DNA from 3 places in the Kitasatospora sp. HPM-01-4 genome. Region 2 is predicted to be linked to each of the others. Evidence: riboswitches for the same ligand, from Rfam matches in the RefSeq annotation. Region 2 holds a riboswitch; each other region holds the start of a gene.
The links. A riboswitch is a leader RNA that binds a small molecule or an ion and turns the genes downstream of it on or off. The one in region 2 is predicted to bind magnesium.
Positions count from the first base shown of each region.

Region 1 (6,795 bases), 6.0 Mb from region 2:
CCGGGAGACCCGGTGGCGGGGCACCTCGCGGTACCGCTGCCCCAGTTCGGCACCGGTCAGCCCGCCGAGAAGGCGCTCGCCGAGCTGACTGAGCGCGGCCTGGAGACGGCGGTCGTGCTGCACGACGGCCATGCCATCGCCCTGGTCGGTGCGGCCGAACTGCGGGCGTGCCTGCCGGCCTGAGCCCGGTGGACCGACGTGGGCGCGCGTGCCTGCCGGCCCGACCCGGTGCGGTGACCCGCCGCGCCGGGTGGGACGGCCGGGCTCAGCCCCGGGAGGCGCTCCGCGGGTGCTGCGGACGGACCACCTCGACGTCGGAGGACTTCAGGAACGCCAGCCGGTGGTTGTAGCGGATCGGGTAGTAGGTGACCGTGCCGACCACCAGGGTCCGGTCGTCGGGTGCGTCCCCGTCGATGTTCCGATCGTAGAAGTAGTCGCCGGGCGCCGGTGTGCCGTCGACGGCCAGGTAGGCCTGCCCCGCCGGAACGCTCGCGTCCAGCGCCACCACCGGCAGCGGTTTGATGGCCGGGTGGCGGGCGTATGCGGCGGCCTCGGGATAGGCCCGGCCGTACACCGGGATCGAGGCGAGGCCGGGGCGGGGGGTCAGCACCGTCCGGGCGGGAGGACCCGCGGGGTCGGGCAGGCCGGCGGGCGCGGGCTCGGTCCGGGCGGCTCGTCCGTTCCGATTGGCGAACCAGCACTTCTTGCCGTCGTACCAGATCGCCGTCCAGTCGCCCTGCTGGTCGGCGACCACGTACTCGGTACCGGTCACCGCCTTGTCGCTCCAGTCGTCCGCCCTGGTGGTGCCGCCGTTGACCAGCGGTGCGTCGGCGGCCGGCCGGGTGCGCAGATAGACGAAGTTCTCCGGCCGGGCCGCCACCCCGGTGACCGGGGGCTGGTTGGAGGAGAAGGCCGGGGCGATCACGACGGTGTCGCCGGCCCGCGGCGGGACGTCGGCGCCGGGCCCGATCGGCGCCCCCAGCAGTTCGAGGTAGTGGCCCCAGTCCCAGAACGTTCCCGGGTCCCAGTGCATCTTGGGGACGTCGGCCTGGGTCGGCCCCGGTACGTCGTCGTGGCCGATGATGTGCCGGCGGTCCAGCGGGACGCCGAACCGCGCCGCGAGGTAGCGCACCAGCTCGGCCGAGGACCGGTACAGCTGCTCCGAGTACCAGGTCGGCCGGTCCTCGGGGAGCGCGAACCCCTCGTGCTCGATCCCGACGCTGTGCATGTTGACGGTCTTGTTGCCGGAGTGCCAGGCGATGTCCCGGGTGTGCACCAGCTGGGTGGTGTGCCCGTCGGAGGCGCGCACCAGGTAGTGCGCGGTGGCCTGGTCGCGCGGGTCCTGGAAGGCGGCGAGCGCCCCGGCGTAGTCGCTCTCGGTGTCGTGGATGACGATCCAGCGGATCCGCTGGCCGTCCTCGGGACGGTTGGCCGGGTTGTAGTTCCCGTAGGAGGTCGGGTCCTTGGGGTCGGTCAGGGCGTACGCGGCGGGGACGAAGTCGCAGCCGAGGTCCTCCGGGCACTCGGCGGCCTGCCGCCCGGCTCCCGGCACGGGCCGGTCCGGGGGCCGGGCCACCACCAGGTCCGGGTCGGCGGGCAGGGTGAGCCGCTGGCCCTCGGGGGTGGTGCGCGAGGCGCCGGTGCGAACGGTCCGGAACACCCGGTCGGCGAGTACCCGGCCGGCCGTGGCGTCCTGCCCCGTCGCGCCGCCCGCGCCGAACCGGGCCACCGCGCCGTACCAGGCACCCGGGTCGGCCGACCGGGGGGCGCCGAGGGCCCGCTGGTACCGCGCGAGCAGGGCCGCGCCGCCGCGGAGGTTCTGCGCGGGGTCGCTCCTCAGCTGTCCGGCCGGGCGGTGGAGCAACCCGGCGGCGGCGTCCAGGGTGTGCAGCGCCGGGGAGTCCACGAGGCGGGCGGCCGGGCCGGTGGTGCGACGCCCCGGGAGCCGGTCGTCGCCGCGTCCCCGTGCCTCGGGCTCCCGGTGTCCGGCGGCGGCGTTCACGGCCGCCACGTCCACCTGGGTCAGGCCGAGTACGCCGTAGTTGCCGGTGGTGCTCGGCCGTCCCCGGTGGGACTCCCAACGGGTCTGCTGGTAGGCCAGCGCCAGCAGGACGGGCTGCGGCACCCCGAACTCCCTTGCCGCAGCGGCGAACTGGTGCTGCAGGACCCGGTCCGCCGGGACGGCGGTACCGGCCGGCGGCGTGAAGCCGGTCGCGCAGACGGTGGCCACGGCGGTGGCGACGGCGACCAGGGCGACGGGCCGGGGCAGGCTTCGGGCGGCGCGGAGGACCGCAGGGCGGCGGATGGCCGGAGAGGCCCCGGAGTTCCGGGTGGCGGTGGCCGGAGTGTGGTACATGCCACGGTTCTACAGCAGTTGACGGTGCGTCATATCGCCGACACTCCCGGGGGCCGTTGCGGCCGGGCGGCTGTTCCCATCGGCGCCGGGTGTCGCCACGGGCGCCGGTGGTCAAGTTCTGGCAAAGTGTTCGGGCCCGTCCTGGCGGAGGGACTATGCTCTCTGTGGTTTGAAGAGGGCACCTCGTTCGGTGAGGCGTCTTCACGGACACAGGCCACTGATCCCACCCGTCGAGAGACGCTCCGGATCAGGACAGATCCTCCCGACCTAAGGGTTGATCCCAAGTGGCTTCCGGCTCGCGGGCCGGATCACGCCGTGGAGTGCCAAAGCTCTGACGAGTCGGGGTGAACCGGCCGATCGGGCCGGTCCGCTCATGGCCGTGTCGATTCGGCGCGTTTCCGCGCCCCGGCCGGGAGGAGGCGAGAGACATGGATTGCAGTAGTCCGGGCCACAGTCGCCCTTACCCCAGTCTGTCCTCGTTCCTCCTTGGCATGCGGTAGCCGCCCGTTCTGCGCGCTTCTCCTGCGTTCGCGTCACCGGGTGCAGCCTGCCAAGGGCGCGGCGGTACGGCGTCGGCCGACCGTCGAAAGCCCCGGCCGCGGTGTGTCTTCGCATGCCCATCGGCCCGTCCACGAAGGTGAGTTGACGTGTCCGTCTTCGCCACGTTCCACCAGGTCGAGTTCGTCTCCAGCAGCTCCCCGCGCCGTCGCGTGCGCGCCGTTCTGGCCGAGGTGGCCGGGCGGCTGGCCGCGAGTCCGCTCGATCACCCCGTCCTGAGTGCCGTCGCAGCCCAGCGTCCCGCCTGCCCGCCGCAGCGGATACGGGCCCGCTGGGAGGCCGCCGTCGCCGCCGACCAGGCCGCCCGGCACTCGGACGGCTGAACCCGCCCACCACGGCCAACCGACAGGGGAATCACGATGATGACGAGGACCAGGCTCCACCCGCGTACCGCGGAGGGGACGATGCTGATCGGCGTGCTCGGCCTGCTGCTGCTCGAGGCGGTCGTGCTCACCGCTGTTCCGGCCGGGGTGCGCGCCGTGGCCGGCGCCGCCCGGCGGCGTGCCGCGGGAGCGGACCTGCCGTCGGTCCGGCCCACCCGAACCCGCTGAGACCGACCGGCGACAGGGCCCGCGGCGCCGCAGGCCGCGCTCCCCGTCGCCGGTCGGTCCGGACCGGCCGGATCCGACCGGCCCACCAAGACCATTCGTCGAACCGAGAGGAGCCCGTTCCATGATCACGGCTCTTGACCACGTCCAGCTCGCCGCGCCGCCCGGCAGCGAGGAGCTGCTGCGCGCCTTCTACGCCGATGTGCTGCAGATGGCCGAGATCCCCAAGCCGCAGCCGCTGACCGACCGGCGCGGCTGCTGGTTCGCGGCCGACGGCGGCCGGGTCCGGCTCTACCTGGGGATCGAGGAGAGCTTCCGGCCCACCACCAAGGCCCACCCGGGGCTGGCGGTCAGCGAGATCGACGAGTTCGCCGCCCGCCTGGCCTCGCTCGGTGCGCTGGTGGTCTGGGACGAGAGCCTGCCTCCGTCCCGCCGCTTCTACACCCAGGACCCGGTCGGCAACCTGCTGGAGTTCGTCGAGGCCCAGCCCTCGGCGTGAGGCCCGGCCCGCCGGGCGGGCCGACTCCCCGGACGAGGGCCCGCCGTGGATCTCAGAGTGCCGCCTCCGCGCCCGGTTCCAGCGTGAACCGGGTGTCGTGGGCGTCGTAGTCGTAGAGCTCGCCGTAGCGGCCCCAGTCGATGGCGATGTCCAGCTGGCGCTGGGCGTCGGCGGCGTCGAAGCCCCGGCGCAGCAGGTCGAGGAAGAAGTCCCGGCGCATGGTGCGGTCGTCGGTGGCGGTGAGGGCCTGGACGACGGCGCGGACCAGAGGGGCGTTGCGGGCGGCGGTCCGGGCGAACAGCTGCTTGCTGGTGAGGATGTCGGCGACGGTGAACTCCCGTCCGGAGTCGGTGATTTCGATCCGGGCGTTGGCGGTCCTGGCGAAGCCGAGCAGTACCGCGGCGTCCACCAGCGGCAGCAGGTCGTCCACCTCGAAGTTGAGCTCGTCGGCGATCTCCGCCAGGCCGTCCTCGCCGCCCCGGCCGACCAGGATCTCCAGCAGTCCGGCGAGTCCGCCGACGCTGGCCTCGGGCAGCGGGACGGTGATCGGGGTCGCGGTCGGCCGGCCGGCGGCGGGCCCGGACGCGGCGGCGGTGGCCTCGGCGCGACCGGTGAGGATGCCGTAGACGGTGTCGACCAGCGCCTCGAACTGCGGGGTCCGGCGGTCGCGGGGGCGGGGCAGGTCGACGGTGAGCTCGGCGCGGATGCGGCCGGGGTTGGAGGACAGCACCAGGATCCGGTCGGCCAGCAGCACGGCCTCCTCGATGTTGTGGGTGACGATCAGGATCGACTTCACCGGCGCCTCGTGGCCCTCCCAGAGGCCGACCAGTTCGGTGCGGAGGTTCTCGGCGGTCAGCACGTCCAGCGCGGAGAACGGCTCGTCCATGAAGAGCGCGTCCGGTTCGACCACCAGGGCGCGGGCGAAGCCGACCCGCTGGCGCATGCCGCCCGAGAGCTCCTTGGGGTAGGCGCCCTCGAAGCCGTCCAGGCCGATCAGGTCGATGGCTCTCAGGGCCCGCTCACGCCGTTCGCCCTCGGCCACGCCCCGTGCCTGCAGGCTCAGTTCGACGTTCTGCTGGACGGTGAGCCAGGGCAGCAGGGCGAAGGACTGGAACACCATCGCCACGCCGGGGTTGGCCGCGGTCAGGGGGGTACCGCGGTAGGCCACGGTGCCGGCCGAGGGGGCGATCAGCCCGGCCAGGCAGCGCAGCAGGGTGGACTTGCCGGAACCGGACTTGCCGAGCAGGGCGACGATCTCGCCCTCGGACAGCCGCAGGCTGATGTCCTCCAGCACCGGAAGCGCGCGCCCGTCCGGTGTGGTGAAGGTCTTGGTCACCGCCTCGGCCGCGACGATGGTGGAGCGGGTGCTGGTGGTCATCGGGCCCTCCGGTCAGGGGAGCGAGCGGGTCTCAGAGTGCGTAGCGGGTCTCGGCCATGCGGTAGAGGCGGCGCCAGAGCAGGCGGTTGAGGGCGACCACGTAGAGGCTCATCACGGTCACGCCGACCAGGATCCGGGGGAAGTCGCCGATGCCGGTGGCGTCGGCGACGTAGGCGCCGAGGCCGGTCGCGGTCAGGTGGTGCGAGCCGTACTCCACGACCTCGGCGACGATCGAGGCGTTCCAGGCGCCGCCGGCGGCGGTGATCCCTCCGGTGACGTAGTAGGGGAAGACGGCCGGCAGGATGAACGAGCGCCAGCGCAGCCGCCCGCGCACCTGGAAGCCGGTCATCGCCTCGCGCAGGTCGGAGGGGATCGCCGAGGCGCCGGCGATGACGTTGAACAGGATGTACCACTGCGCGCCCAGTGCCATCAGCAGGACCGAACCGAAGTCCAGCGAGATGCCGAGCGCCACGAACGCCGCGGTGGCGAACGGGAAGAGGAAGTTCGCCGGGAAGCTCGCCAGGACCTGCACCACCGGCTGGGCGAACCGGGTGACCTTCGGGTTCATACCGATCCACACCCCGATCGGCACCCACACCGCGGTGGCCGCCACCAGCAGCACCACCACCCGGCCGAAGGTCGCCGCGCCCAGGGCGAGGGCGTGCCCGAACTCGCCCAGTCCGACCGTGCGCTGGACGTAGTCCAGGGCCTGCCAGGCCCCGAGGATCACCAGCACGGCCACCGCGCCGGCGAAGAACACGTCGCCGGTGCGCTCGCGGGCCGCCGGGCGGGCCAGCGGGTGCTCGGCCAGCCCGAACGCCCGCATCCCCCGGTCGAGTCGGAGTCCGAGCGGCCGCAGCGGGCGGCCGATCAGCTCCGGCACGCTGGAGCGGCGCAGCACGTCGAGCACCACGCTGCGCGGGCGCTCGGCCGCCTCCGACTCCTCCACCCGGAACCGCTCGGCCCAGGCGGTCATCGGCCGCCAGAACAGGACGTTCGCGCCGATCACCATCACCACCATCACGGCGATGGCGATGCCGACCTGGCCCAGGTCGCCGTCGGCGATCGCCGCGGCGGCGTAGGAGCCCATCCCGGGCAGTGCGTAGTGGTGGTTGAGCACGCTGATCGACTCGGAGGCGGCCAGGAAGAACCAGGCACCGCCGAAGCTCATCATCCCGTTCCAGACCAGTGGGATCATTCCGCTCGGCACGTCGAGCCGCCAGAACCGCTGCCACTTGGTCAGCCGCATCACCCGGGACGCCTCGTCGAGCTCGCGCGGCTGGCTCGTCAGGGAGGCGTAGAAGGCGAAGGTCATGTTCCAGGCCATCGCGGTGAAGATGGCGAAGATCGAGGCGCACTCCAGGCCCAAGGTGGAGCCCGGGAACAGGTTGATGAACGCCGTCACGGTGACCGAGAGGAAGCCCAGCACCGGCACCGACTGCAGGATGTCCAGCAC
Region 1 is NZ_JBPQGP010000005.1:603,439-610,233, reverse strand. Features, by position in the region: gene ACSMTC_RS02660 (pyridoxal-phosphate dependent enzyme) at 1-183, shown strand, start outside; gene ACSMTC_RS02655 (N-acetylmuramoyl-L-alanine amidase) at 266-2,356, opposite strand; M-box (ykoK) riboswitch at 2,532-2,707, shown strand; gene ACSMTC_RS02650 (hypothetical protein) at 3,004-3,237, shown strand; gene ACSMTC_RS02645 (hypothetical protein) at 3,277-3,465, shown strand; gene ACSMTC_RS02640 (VOC family protein) at 3,587-3,961, shown strand; gene ACSMTC_RS02635 (ABC transporter ATP-binding protein) at 4,014-5,339, opposite strand; gene ACSMTC_RS02630 (ABC transporter permease) at 5,371-6,795, opposite strand, start outside.
Region 1: linked by a shared signal. The riboswitch ahead of ACSMTC_RS02650 (hypothetical protein) and the one ahead of ACSMTC_RS29070 (NRAMP family divalent metal transporter) in region 2 are both predicted to bind magnesium.

Region 2 (6,795 bases):
GAGCGCGACCGCCGACCGGGCAGGGCCGAGTTCGCCGGGGGAGTCCCGCAGGCCCGCCAGGCCCACCTGCTGATGCCGGCCGGACTGGATGCCATCGAGCGGCTGCTGCCCGGCACGACCGAGCTGCTCATCGACGCGGGGGCGCAGCGCCTCGGCCTGCCCAGCGACATCCGCTGGCTCACGCCGGCCGGCTGGCTCCCCTCCTTCTCGCCGCGGCACACCATCGTCAGTCTCACCCGCCCCCTGATCGACTGGGCGCTGCGCCACCAGGTGCTGTCGCACCCGGGTATCGAGGCGCGTGAGGGAGTCGACGCCGTCGGGCTCACCGTCGCCGGACCCCGGATCGCCGGAGTCCGCTACCGGCGGCGCGGCGACCGTGACCGGACCGAGTCGGTGCTGCCCGCGGAGGTGGTGGTCGATGCCACCGGCCGTACGTCCCGAACTCCTCACTGGCTGAACGACCTTGGGCTCGACGCGCCCGAGGAGAGCGTGATGGACGGCGGGGTCAGCTACTCGACCGGGCTGTTCCGCAGGGCCGAGGGGGGCCTGTCCGCCGGCCGTGCGCTCTACCTCCAGCCCCGGCCCGGGCGCAATCCGCGCTTCGGGCTGCTGTTCCCGGTGGAGGGGGACCGCTGGATGGTGACGGTCGGCGGGATGCGCGGCTTCACCGCACCCACCGACCTCGACGGATTCCTCGCCTTCAGCCGGGAGTTGCGCACACCGGACCTGTACGAGCTGCTCAAGGGCCTCGAACCGGTCGCCCCGATCCACGGCTTCCGCCCGCCGCCCAGCCGGCGGCGGCACTACGAGCGGCTGGCCGGTCTACCCGAGGGGCTGCTGGTGGTCGGCGACGCTGCCTGCACCTTCAACCCGATGTACGGGCAGGGCATGTCGGTGGCGGCCCGGTCCGCGCTGGTGCTGCGCGATCTGCTCGCGGCCGGAGCTTCCGGAGCCCACAGGTCCCGTGGACCGATCGCCCGTAGACAGACGGTAGTTGAACTCCCGGTGAACTCCAGGATGATCCAGCGCGCGGTGTTCCGCGAGGCGGGGGCGGCCTGGCGGGCGGCCTGCGCCGAGGACCTGCGCTACGACACCACCCTCGGCGGCCGTCGGGGGCCGCTGCTGAAGCTCCAGCACGCCTATCTGGACCGGGTGTTGAACGCCGCCCAGCGCAGCAAGGCCGCGCAGGACGCCTTCATCGACACCCTCTCGCTGACCGCGCCGCCGACCAGGCTCTTCGCGCCGGCCGTGCTGCTGCAGGCCGCCCTGAGCGGCGGCCCCAGGGGGCGCCGGATCGGGCCGTGAGGGTGAAAGCGGGTCGCAAAACGGCTCGCAGTGGCCGGAGTTGTCGAGGACGGCACCGGGGTTCCCGTTTCGATCGAGAAGATCGGTCAAAATTCGGTAAATGTGGTCGGTGCACCCTTCCGGTGGGTCTACGCTTGATGAGGTTTGAAAAGGCACCTCGTTCGGTGAGGCGTCTTCACGGACACAGGCCACTGATCCCAACCGTCGAGAGACGCTCCGGATCAGGACAGATCTTCCCGACCTAAGGGTTGATCCCAAGTGGCTTCCGGCTGGTGAGCCGGATCACGCCGTGGAGTGCCAAAGCTCTGACGAGTTGGGGTGAACCGGCCGTTTCGGCTGGTCCGCTCCTTGCCGTGTCGATACGACGCACAGCTGCGTCCCGGCCGGAAGGAGGCGAGAGACATGGATTCGAGTTGCAGTAGTCCGGGCCATAAACGGCCCCACATCCGCATGTCCTCGTTCTCCATCGGCACGCGGTAACAACCTTCTTCACGAGCTTTTCTGACACACCGTCCGCTCGGTGCTGCGCCATGCCCTCATGTCCTTATGACCTCATGGCGCTATTCCGCCGCGGGCTGCCGCGGTGTGCCCTCGTGAAGGGGATTGCTGCTGCGCGCCACCCGAACTCTCCCCGTGAAACCGGGGGGCAAGGGAGGTTCGCCATGACCGACACCACGATGACTCCACCGTCGATCTCGGCGCCGCGCGCCGCGGTGCTCGACGACGCTCACGTCGGCGACATCCAGGGCGCCCTGGGCACCATCAGCCTCAACGACACCGACCCGCGCCAGGGCCTCTCCGCCAAGCTCAAGACGCTGCTGGCGATCGTCGGGCCCGGCCTGATCGTGATGGTCGGCGACAACGACGCCGGTGCGTTCTCCACCTACGGCAACGCCGGCCAGAACTACGGCACCAGCCTGCTGTGGACCCTGCTGCTGCTGGTCCCGGTGCTCTACGTCAACCAGGAGATGGTGCTCAGACTGGGTGCCGTCACCGGTGTCGGCCACGCCCGGCTGATCCTGGAGCGCTTCGGCAAGTTCTGGGGCGCGTTCAGCGTGATCGACCTGTTCCTGCTCAACGCGCTGACCCTGGTCACCGAGTTCATCGGGATCACGCTGGCGGCGGGCTACCTGGGTCTGCCGAAGGTCGGCTCGGTCATCCTGGCCGCCGCGATCATCATCGCCTCCGCCTTCACCGGCTCCTTCCGCCGCTTCGAGCGGATCGCGGTCGCGCTGTGCGCCGGATCGCTGCTGCTGGTGCCGATCTACTTCATGGTCCACCCCAAGACCTCGCAGATGGCCCACGACTTCGTGGTTCCCAGCATGCCCGGCGGCAGCGGCGAGCTGGCCACCGTGATGCTGCTGATCATCAGCATCGTCGGTACCACGGTCGCCCCCTGGCAGCTCTTCTTCCAGCAGTCGTACGTCATCGACAAGCGGATCACCCCGCGCTTCATGAAGTACGAGAAGGCCGACCTGTGGATCGGCATCGTGATCGTGGTCGTCGGCGCCGCCGCGATGATGGGCTTCACCGCCGCCGCCTTCACCGGCACCGACGGCTTCGGCCAGTTCACCGACGCGGCGGGCATCGCCAAGGGCCTGGAGGACCACGCGGGCAAGCTGGTCGGCGTGCTGTTCGCGATCGCCCTGCTGGACGCCTCGATCATCGGCGCCTTCGCGGTCTCGCTCTCCACCGCCTACGCGATCGGCGACGTCTTCGGCATCAAGCACTCGCTGCACCGCGGGGTCGGCAACGCCAAGGGCTTCTACGCCGTCTACGCCGGTCTGGTCGCCGCCGCGGCGATCATCGTCCTGGCCGCCAGCGACAGCACGCTGGGCCTGCTCACCCAGGGCGTCCAGGTCCTGGCCGGTGTGCTGCTGCCCTCCGCCTCGGTCTTCCTGCTGCTGCTCTGCAACGACAAGGAGGCCCTGGGCCCCTGGGTGAACGGTCCCAAGACCAACGCCTTCACCTCCGCCGTGATCGGCGTCCTGGTCACCCTGTCGGTCATCCTGACCGCCTCGGTCCTGTGGCCGAACATCAGCTCCTCGGCGATCCTCGACATCATGGCCGCCTGCGGCGTCCTCGGGGTGCTGGCCGCCGGGTTCTCCTTCACCCGCCGGCGCACCGCCACCAAGGAGGACCCGATCGACCGCACCGGGCGCGAGAACTGGCGGATGCCCCCGCTGGAGACCCTGGCCCGTCCGACCATGTCCACCGCCCGCAAGATCGGCATGGGCGCGCTGCGCACCTACCTGCTGGTCGCGATGGTCCTGGTCGTCGTGAAGATCGTCCAGGTGGCGATCTCCCAGTGACCCGGCGGTGGGGGAGGCCGGCCCACAGCGGCCTCCCCCACCCCGGCACCACCGGTGCCCCACCCCGTAGTCCCGAACAGTCATAGGCCTCTCGCCGCCCCCTCGCCCGAGGAAGGGAGAACCAGCCATGCACGTCTCGCTGCTCCACCCCCGCCAGACCGGCCGCACCGTCGAGCCGGACGGCATCACCGCCCGGCGCGCCCACAGCTGCCCGCGCCTGCGTCTGACCCTGCACGACGGCGCCGAGCGCGCCTACCGGCTCGACGACCCCGGCACCTGCCCCGACTCCGGGACGCCGAACTACGCCGACTCCGCGTACGAGCCCCGCGTGCACCTCGCATACCTGCTGGCCCGTCAGGGCCACCACCCCGGCTGGCTCGCGCACTTCGCCGACCTGCCGCTGCCGGCCGCACACCGGATCGCCGAGGCCGCCCGGGCTGTTCAGGGCGTCCGGGCCGCCTGACCGCCCGCCGCGGTCCCCGGCACCGGCGCACTTCCCCGCGCCTCGCGCCACTTTCGTACGTCGCGCTCCTCCCGCGCCTCGCGCCCCTTCGGTGCGTGGCACTCCCTGCGCCCCGTACCCCTCCCACTCTTCGCCTTGCAGCACGCCGAGCCATGGCTTCGGCATGCCGTTCTCACCACGGAGGTGACCGTCCCGTGTCCGCACTCGCCCTGTTCCAGATCAACATCCCGATTCCGGTCGGCCGGGCCCGGGGAGCCTCCCGGTCGTCCAGGACGCACCTCGCCGACAGCCTGTCGGCGGCCGCGCTCGACAGCGTGGTCCTGCACGCGCCGGCCTCGCCGGTCGAGCCGTCTCCGGTACCGGTGCGCCGGACGGCACTGCGGGCCGGCTGGCACACCGTTCCCGGCCGCGACGGCCGGCCGCGCCTGGAGGCCACCTGGCGCTCGGCCGCCTGAATCCTCCGCCGGTTGAGCCCTGTGCCGGCGGACTCCGCCGACCGAGCCCCTCGCCGACCGGACGCCCGCCGCCCAAGCCCGAACCCGAACTCGTACTCGTACCGCCAGGAGGCCGACATGGTCGTGCGCTACCCACGGCTGAACGTCATCTTCTCGGACCACCACACCGCGACCCACCGCCCCGCCCCGCCCGCTGCCCCGCCCGCCGCTTCGGCCACCACCCCGGCCACCACCCTGGCCGCCGCTCCGGGCCGGCCCGCGAGGTCGGCGCAGCAGCGTGTGGTGGTCGACCAGACCTTCCGGACCGCCACCGTCGAAGGGCGCCAACTCGAGCTGACTTACCTGGAGTTCGAACTTCTCGCGCACCTGGTGGCCAATCCGCTGCGGGTTCACTCGCGCGGCCAGCTGATGGAGGCCGTCTGGGAGCGGCCGGACAACGGTGACACCCGCACCATCAACACCCACATCGCCCGGCTGCGCCGCAAGCTCGGTCCGGACCACCGCGCCAGTATCGCCACCGTCCGCCAGATCGGGTACAAGTACGACCCGAGCCTGGCGTTCGTGGCGGCCTGACGGCCGGTCAACTACGGTCGGTCGCCGATGAGGAGCGGGTGGTCACCCGGCTCTCGCTCGAACCGGCCGTCCGGGACCTGCACTGGCACCTGCACGACGGCAGCACCGGAGTGGACGAGGAAGCCATCGCCTGATCCCCCTGACCGGGGCCGCCTCCCCGGGCGGCGGCCCCGGCCTCGTACCGCCGGTGCCCGGGCAGCGGCGCGAGAACCCGACGCGGAGGAACTCCGATGAGGCCGTACTTCCACTCCCGGGCCATGCCGCCCCGGGACGTCCGCCCACCTGCCCGGATCACCCGCCCCCGTACCCGGGAGGGGACGGCGCTGCTCGGCGTGCTCACCCTGCTGCTGGTCGAGATGGTCGCGCTCGGCCTCGCCCCGGGCCGGGCCCGGCCGCTGATCGGGGCTTGTCTGTTCGGTGCGGGAGCCACCGTGTTCGTGCTGGTCGCGGTGGTGCGCTGGAGCCACCGTGCCATGGCCCGCCGGGGCCGCTCCACCGCGCCCCTCCCGTCGCCGGACGGGCAGTGGTACGACGCGAAGGCGCTGGAAGGCTACCCAAAAGAGGAGATAGCCCGGCTGCTCCCGCTCTCGGCCGACCCCGGCCGCAACCGGCTGCAGACCGCCTGGGTCCTCGCCGCCCATGGCCGCGATGCCGCCTGGATCGCCCGCCACCTCGACCTCCCCGCCGACCTGGCCCGCCTCCTCGCCGACACCGCCGCCCACCGGGCCGCGGCGGATAGGACCTGACGGGCCGGGGCGAGCCCTTAGCCGACGGCCAACACCCGTAATCCGGTCGTGCGTTGGTCGCTGCGGGACCCGGAAGGCTGATGCGGTATCAAGGATTCATCAGGGAGGGTGAACCGTCCTTGCCCCCACGATCGGCGGTCGACTTGAATGAGGGCATGACCTGCTCGACACGCCACCACGATCGCCCGCCGCATCCGCGGGCGGGGGCTGTTGTCGCGGTCTTCGTCGCCATCCGGTAGCGCTTCCTCCCCGCGAAGCAACGCTCCCGATCGCGCCGCAGGCGGGCTCCCGGTCACTTCCGGCCGGGGCCCGCCTGCGTTCGGTCACCCGCGCGTACACGGATACGCGCGACTCGCAAGCACGTACACATCTCGCAGTCCCGGCCCCCGCCGCGCGGTTGGTCGCGCGGCGGCACCCCGGGTTGCCTGCAACCCCTTGGATGGGTCATGCCCGACGCAGTCCTGTCGTCCCTGCCGTCCCCCGCGGACCGTGTTCTGTCGAACCGGACCGCCCTGGTGACCGGTGCCTCCTCCGGTATCGGATGGGAGAGCGCCCGCCTGCTCGCCGAGCACGGTGCCACCGTCCTGGTGCACGCCCGCACCGCCGCCGAGGGCGAGGACGCCGTCGCGCGGCTGGCCGCCGCCGGAGCCGACCGCTCCCGACTCCTGCCGTTCGCAGCGGACTTCAGGCATCTCGCGGAGGTCTCGGCGCTGGCCCGGGCGGTCGCCGCGACGGTGCCCGCGCTCGACCTGCTGGTCAACAACGCGGCGGTGATGGCGCCCGAGCGCTGCACCCTCACGGACGACGGCAACGAGGTCTCGCTCCAGGTCAACTTCCTTGCCGCACACCTGCTGGCCAGGCAGCTGCGGACCACGCTGGCGGCCGCCCGGGGCGCGCGGGTGGTCAACGTCTCGTCCTCCCTGCACCGTACGGCCGCGATG
Region 2 is NZ_JBPQGP010000005.1:6,645,039-6,651,833, forward strand. Features, by position in the region: gene ACSMTC_RS29065 (NAD(P)/FAD-dependent oxidoreductase) at 1-1,305, shown strand, start outside; M-box (ykoK) riboswitch at 1,455-1,630, shown strand; gene ACSMTC_RS29070 (NRAMP family divalent metal transporter) at 1,968-3,617, shown strand; gene ACSMTC_RS29075 (hypothetical protein) at 3,745-4,080, shown strand; gene ACSMTC_RS29080 (hypothetical protein) at 4,275-4,535, shown strand; gene ACSMTC_RS29085 (winged helix-turn-helix domain-containing protein) at 4,653-5,108, shown strand; gene ACSMTC_RS29090 (hypothetical protein) at 5,339-5,854, shown strand; gene ACSMTC_RS29095 (SDR family NAD(P)-dependent oxidoreductase) at 6,301-6,795, shown strand, end outside.

Region 3 (6,795 bases), 5.3 Mb from region 2:
GTCGGCGAGCGCGGGGTTGAGCACCCGCGCCTGCCAGAACAGCCAGGCGAGCGGGGCGGTAGCCGCGAGGGTGAGTGCCGCGCCGGCGACGGCGGTGGCGGGACTGCTGCGGCGCATGCGCAGACCTGCGGCGTTGAGCAGGGCGGTGAGGGTGAGCACGGTGATGAGATAGGGGATCCAGAAGCCCCAGAGCGAGGGGTTGATGAGCGGCACGTGTACACCCGCGGGGGTGGTGACCGGAGAGAGGACCCGCTGCGCGAACAGCGCCGCGACCAGGGCCGCGGCCTTGAGGATCCCTGTGACCAGGCGGTTCCGGGTGGCCGGGCGCGGCTGCTCGGCGGCGGGCAGCCGGTCGGGGGTCCAGTCGGGGGTCCGGAGGGCGGTGGCCAGGCCGGCCTCCGGACGGGTGCCGCGTGCGCGGTCGGCGATCACGAACACGACGGTCACGCAGACGGCGAGGTACACGGCGACGGTCATGGTGGAGCCGATCGGGCGCAGCAGCGCGGCCCAGGCGTTCTCCCCGTGGGCGCGGTGGATGAGGGCGAGCACGATGTAGACGAACGGCAGCACGTTCTTGCAGGCGCCCCGTAGCGCGTGCAGGTACTCGGGGTAGGTGTCGGGGCCGATGAGCGCGACGGCGGGGTGGGCGTAGCGGGCGGCCAGGCGGTCGGGGTCGCCGAGCTCGCAGAGCGCGGCGTACTCGGCGTCGGCCGGCGCCTCGCCGCGCCGGATGCGGGCCTCGACATCGTCGGCGATCGCGGCGCGCAGCTCCTGTTCGATCTCACGTCGCTGCTTGTCGGGCACCCGGCGCACGGTGGCGGCGATGTACCGGTCGGTTAATGCGGCGGTCACGGGTTCTGTCCTTCCTGGGTGGAGGCGGGGTCCAGACGGGTGAGCGCGGTATCGATCACTCGCCACTCGCGCAGCAGCGCCTGGGCGAGGCGGATACCGTCACGGCTGGTGCGGTAGACCTTGCGCGGGCGCGCCTGGCTGGTGTCCCACTCGCTGGTCAGCAGCCCTTGGCTCTCCAGGCGGCGCAGCAGCGGGTAGAGCGTGTTGCCCGTGACCGGCACGCCGGCGTGCTCAAGGTCCTCCAGCAGGCCGTAGCCGTATCCCGGTGTCCGCAGCGCGAGCAGGCTCGCGAGTACCACCGAGCCGCGGCGCAGCTCCTGCCGGTGGGCGTCGAGGAGTTCGGAGTCGTCCACGACCGACACCTTAGTGTGTGTCGCACACTATGGTCCAGCGACATCGATGTGTGGTGGGCGGGAGGTGTGGCCGCGGGAGAAGGGGTGAAGGCGGGGCGGCGGTGGGGTGGCGGCCCTCAGCGCCCGAGGGCCGCCATGGCGGCGTTGTGGCCGGGGATGCCACTGACGCCACCGCCGCGGATCGCACCGGCCCCGCAGAGCAGGATGTTGGGATGCCCGGTGGCCACGCCCCACCGGTCCCCGGCCGGATCGCCGTACGGGAAGGCGAGCTCCCGGTGGAAGATGTTGCCGCCGGGCAGGCCGAGATCGCGCTCCAGGTCGGCCGGGGTCTTCACCTCCAGGCAGGGACGGCCGTCCCGGTCCACGGCCAGGCAGTCCGCGAGCGGCTCGGCCAGGCAGGCGTCCAGCGGTCCGAGGACGGCCCTGAGCGCGGCCTCGCGGGCCGAGTCGGCGTCATGGGTGAAGAGCCGGGCGGGCAGTTGGAGGCCGAACAGGGTGAGCGTCTGGTAGCCCTGGGCCGCGAGCCCGGGGCCCAGGACCGACGGGTCGGTCAGCGAGTGGCAGTAGATCTCGGAGGGGGCGGCGGCCGGCACACGCCCGGTCGCGGCCACCCGGTAGGCCGCGTCCAGCTCGGTGTACGACTCGGCGATGTGGAAGGTCCCGGCGAAGGCCTCCCGAGGGTCGACGGTGGTGTCCCGCAGCCGGGGGAGCCCGCGCAGCAGCATGTTCACCTTCAGCTGCGCGCCCTCCGGCCCCGGCCGGTCGGCGGGCCGGCCGAGCAGCCGGTCCAGTACGGCGGGCGCCGCGCCGCACAGCACCTGGCGGGCGCCGACCCGGTGCTCGAAGTCGCCGCTGCGGTAGGTCACTTCGGCGGTCGCGCCGTCGGTGGCCACGGCGGTGACCTCGCAGCCGGTCCGCAGTTCCGCGCCGGCGGACCCGGCCGCGTCGGCCAGCGCGTCGGTGAGCGAGCCCATTCCGCCCACCGGGACGTGCCACTGTCCGGTGCCGCCGCCGATCACGTGGTAGAGGAAGCAGCGGTTCTGGCGCAGCGACGGATCATGGGCGTGGCTGAAGGTGCCGATCAGCGCATCCGTCAGGACCACGCCGCGTACCAGGTCGTCGGTGAACGTCCGCTCCAGGGTCTCGCCGAGGGGCCGCTCGAACAGGGCGGTCCAGGCGGCCGGGTCGTCCACCCGGCGGCGCAGCTCCGCGCGGGTGGGCAGCGGCTCGGTGAGCGAGGGGAAGACCCGCCCTGCCACCCGGGAGGTCATCGCCCAGAACTCCTGCCAGGCGGTGAACTCCATTTCCGAGCCGGTCAGTTCACGGAAGTAGGCGGCGGTACGCGCCGGATCGCCGGCGTCCACCAGCAGCCCGGTCGGCCGCCCGGAGCGCACGGTAGGGGTGTACGAGGAGATCCGGCGCCGGCGGACCGTGAAGCGCAGGCCCAGCTCGTCGACGATCTTCCGTGGCAGCAGGCTCACCAGGTAGGAGTACCGCGACAGCCGCGCCGGCACGCCCGGGAACGCCTGGGCCGAGACCGCCGCCCCGCCGGTGCGGTCCAGCCGTTCGAGCACCAGGACGCTGCGCCCGGCCCGTGCCAGGTACGCCGCAGCGACCAGCCCGTTGTGGCCGCCGCCGACGATCACGACGTCGTAGCGGGAGTGACCGGGAGTCCCCTGCACAGGCTGCATGAGGCTGTCCTACCAACCGAGCGCGCCGATGGCCAGCATGTCGGCTCAGGCGAGCACCTCGTGCTCGGCGCGGTCGTGTTCGTCCTCCAGGTGCCAGTGCAGGTCGCGGACGCCCGGTTCGAGGGAGAGCCGGGTGACCACCTGCTCCAGGGCGGCGGTGACGTCGCCGGTGACCGCGACCGTGGCGCGCAGGCTGGTGGTCTCGCCCTGCTCGCGGCGGGCGCGCAGGCCGGTCGGCGCGAGGCCGGAGGCGGCCAGCGCCTGCAGCAGGAGCGCGCGGATCTGGGTCTCCGCCTGGCGTTCGCACTCCAGGTGGACGGTGGCCCGGGTGGTCGAGTCGGGGTCGGTGCCGGCCGAGGGCGCGCGGTCGAGCAGCCGGCCGGCCGGGCGCAGGACGAGGTGGACGGTGAGCACCGCGAGGGCGCCGAGGACGGCCAGGTCGAGCTTGCCGGAGGCGGCGAGGACACCGACGGCGGCGGAGCACCACAGGGTGGCCGCGGTGTTGAGGCCGCGCACCCCGGCGCCGTCGCGGAGGATGACGCCACCGCCGAGGAAGCCGATGCCGGAGACGACGTAGGAGGCGACCCTGGTCGGGCTGCCGGTGTCGCCGACGGCCTCGCTGTAGAGCACGAACAGGGTGGCTCCCGCGGCGACCAGCGCGTTGGTGCGCAGGCCGGCCATCCGCGCACGCCACTGGCGTTCGACGCCGATCAGGGCCCCGCAGCTGACACCGGCGGCGAGGCGGACGAGGAAGTCGAGGGTGGTCAGGGCGTGCACGGGGCACCTCCTTCGGAACGGGGCGGCGAGCCGAGTCAACCCGGGCCTGGTGAATCCCGGGCGACATCGGTCGGGCGAGGGGCGTACGTGTGGTCGATCTCGGGGCGGGCCGTCAGCTGAGCGGCGGCCGGTTCCCCGGGCCGTTCGGTCCGGAACGCTCGGCGTGCTCGGCGATCCGCTGGGCGGCCGCCGCGGGCAGAGCGAGCCGCTCGGCGATCTCCTCGGGGCGGTGGCCCTGGAGGAGTAGCTGGTAGGCGGTGTGCACCCGGGCGTCATAGGCCACCTCGGGCGAGGTGGTGGCCGCGAAGTCGCGGTGGTCGAGGAGGTACAGCCGCGGCGTGCCGTCCTGCAGGGTCAGCCGCAGGTATCCGCGGGCACGGCAGTCGGCCGGAGCCATCGGCACGAGCGGGGCGGTGTGGGCCGCGGCGCCGGTCCTCCGGAGGCGAAGGCCTCGCAGCAGGTGTGCGGCCCGGCGGCCGAGGTGGATACCGGTGGGCCGGGACGTGGCGGCGGGGCCGTGCACGGTGCGGCCGATCATCAGGGTGGTCATGGCAACCTCCAGGGGCAAAGGCTGGAGGGCACGCGGGGGCGGACCCACGGCAGGCCGGGCGACCGCACCCGGGTGCGGGCGGATCGCTGGCGTCGGAGTCAGCCGTGAGGAGTGTCAGCGCGTGCCGGTACGAAGCGAGGACAGGCGGGCGCGGGGCCGGATACGGCCCGTACTACTGCATTCCATGTCTCTCGCCTCCTCCCGGCCGAGGCGCACGACGGCGCCTGAACGACACGGCAAGGAGCTCACCGACGCGCACGGAAGCCGCCGGCTCACCCCAACTCGTCAGAGCTTTGGCACTCCACGGCGTAATCCGGCCCGCGGGCCGGAAGCCACTTGGGGTCACCCCTTAGGTCGGGGAGACCTGTCCTGATCCGGAGCGTCTCTCGACGGGTGGGATCAGTGGCCTGTGTCCGTGAAGACGCCTCACCGAACGAGGTGCCCAATGAAAACCTCAGCCACTATAAACCGAAAAGCGGGCCGCGCAAGCCGGTTCGAGGGGAGGGAGCCCACGGTACGAGGCGTTCTCGGCCGGGAGGCGCACCGGCCGTGGCCGCGGTGGATGAACTGCTCCGGTCGCCCACGACGCATGGTCGACCGCGGGCGACGCAGGTCCGACTCCGCCGCGGTGGAGCACGGTTGACGGTTGATCGGAAGCCCTTCCGGCCGGCCGGGATCATCGAATGGCGGATCCGCTCCCGCTGAGGCGGGAGCCGGCCTCGGGCCGATCGGGTGTCCATGGGTGTGATCGCGGGAAGCGGGACGACCGCCGTTCCGCGGGGGCGGGGGTGGTGCGGCGCACGGGTCTCGCGGGTCGTCGGCGTCGGATCGCGACTGGCGCCCGGCAGCCGCCCGGCACCGCCGCTGAGAGCGCTGTCCTGGCCCCTCACCCCGCCTGTCCGTCGGACGTGAGAACGGTCTCAAGAAGCCGCGAACGCTTTGGAAGCGTGCGACCGGCGGCCATTGTCGAAAGGAAGCCCGGTGGCATGCCGGGCCTCTGTACGACCCCAGGAGCAACAGCCATGCCGGAGCAGGCCACCACCCGCACGATTCTTCGCCGGGCCGCAGCAGGATGCGCCGCCGTCCTTCCGCTCGCGCTCGCCTGCGCGTGCGGCGCGACCTCGTACGGCGCCGCTACGAGCGGTAGCGCCGCCGCCGCGGCCGGGAGCCCGAGCGTGCGGGTCAGCGCCACCACGCCGGCGCCCGCGCAGCCGTCCCCCGGAGCAGTACCGCCCGGCGCCGGTACCCCCGGTACGGCGCCGCCCGGCGCCGCCGCCTCCGCAGCCGCGCCTGCGAGCCCCGCCGCCCCCGGCGCCACCACCGGGCAGACACCCGGCCACGGCGCGCCGGCCGCTGTGACGGGTGCCGCACCCGTCGCCCTCTCCACCAAGCACGCCGCCCCCACCACGGCCCCCACCACAGGGACCGCCGTGCCTGCGCCGGCCCCCGCCGTGCCCGCGCCAGCCGCCCCCGGCAAGCCCGCCGCGCCCGCGCCGGCCGCCGCCAAACCCGCCGCGCCCGCCCCCGCAGCGCCGCAGCCCGTACCGGACGCCCCGGGCTCGTCGATCGTCTACCACACCGCCACCGCCGGCGGCGGGGGCAAGACGGTCGCGCTCACCTTCGACGACGGCCCCGGCCCGGCCACCGACGCGATCCTCGACCTGCTGCAGCGCTACCACGCCAAGGCGACGTTCTGCGAGATCGGCCCCCAGGCCACCGCGAACCCGAAGGCGGTCCAGCGCATCCTGGCCGAGGGCCACCGCCTGTGCGACCACACCGTGCACCACCCGCAGCCGATGCACACCCTCCCGCAGGACCAGCAGGTCTACGAGATCGACGCGGCCAAGGACATGATCCTCAAGGCCGGCGGCCCGGGCGCCGAGGTCTCGTGGTTCCGCGCCCCCGGCGGTGACTTCACCGCCCAGAACCGCCAGATCGCCGTGCAGGCCGGTCTGCGCCCGCTCGGATGGACGGTCGACACCCGCGACTGGGCGAAGCCCGGGGTCGCGGAGATCGTCGCCACCGCGCAGCGCGAGCTGCACCCGGGCGGCATCATCCTGATGCACGACGGCGGCGGCGACCGCAGCGAGACGGTGGCCGCGCTGTCCCAGCTGCTCCCGTGGCTGGTCGAGCAGGGTTACACCTTCGACTTCCCGGCCGGCTGACGCAGACCGGAGCACACCCGGCGGTCTGCGAACGGCCGGCGGTCACCGACCGGCTCCGCGCCCGTCCGCCGTGCCCGCGCCCGTCCGCCGTGCCCGCGCCCGTCCGCCGTGCCCGCCCCCGTCCGCCGTGCCCGCTCCTCGGACCGCCGCGCGTCGCCGTCGACGACCGGAACGGCAAGGTGCGCGGTCACTGGGCGACTTGGGGCACGAGAGCCGCCGGTAGGTCGCCCGGCTCGCGCCCACGCATCGACGGGTACTCCGGGAAGCCCGGACCGCTCGCGGACCGCGGTCGCCGCCGCAGCTGAGGAGGAACGGGTGAGCACCGCCGCCCAGGGGACGCTTCGGCCCATGCCGGAGCTGGTCAGCGTCGTGATCCCGGCCCGTGATGCCGCGCTGGTGCTGCCCGG
Region 3 is NZ_JBPQGP010000005.1:1,379,441-1,386,235, reverse strand. Features, by position in the region: gene ACSMTC_RS05855 (permease prefix domain 1-containing protein) at 1-852, opposite strand, end outside; gene ACSMTC_RS05850 (PadR family transcriptional regulator) at 849-1,205, opposite strand; gene ACSMTC_RS05845 (phytoene desaturase family protein) at 1,322-2,896, opposite strand; gene ACSMTC_RS05840 (MgtC/SapB family protein) at 2,942-3,673, opposite strand; gene ACSMTC_RS05835 (hypothetical protein) at 3,786-4,223, opposite strand; M-box (ykoK) riboswitch at 4,493-4,668, opposite strand; gene ACSMTC_RS05830 (polysaccharide deacetylase family protein) at 5,246-6,388, shown strand; gene ACSMTC_RS05825 (glycosyltransferase family 2 protein) at 6,704-6,795, shown strand, end outside.
Region 3: linked by a shared signal. The riboswitch ahead of ACSMTC_RS05835 (hypothetical protein) and the one ahead of ACSMTC_RS29070 (NRAMP family divalent metal transporter) in region 2 are both predicted to bind magnesium.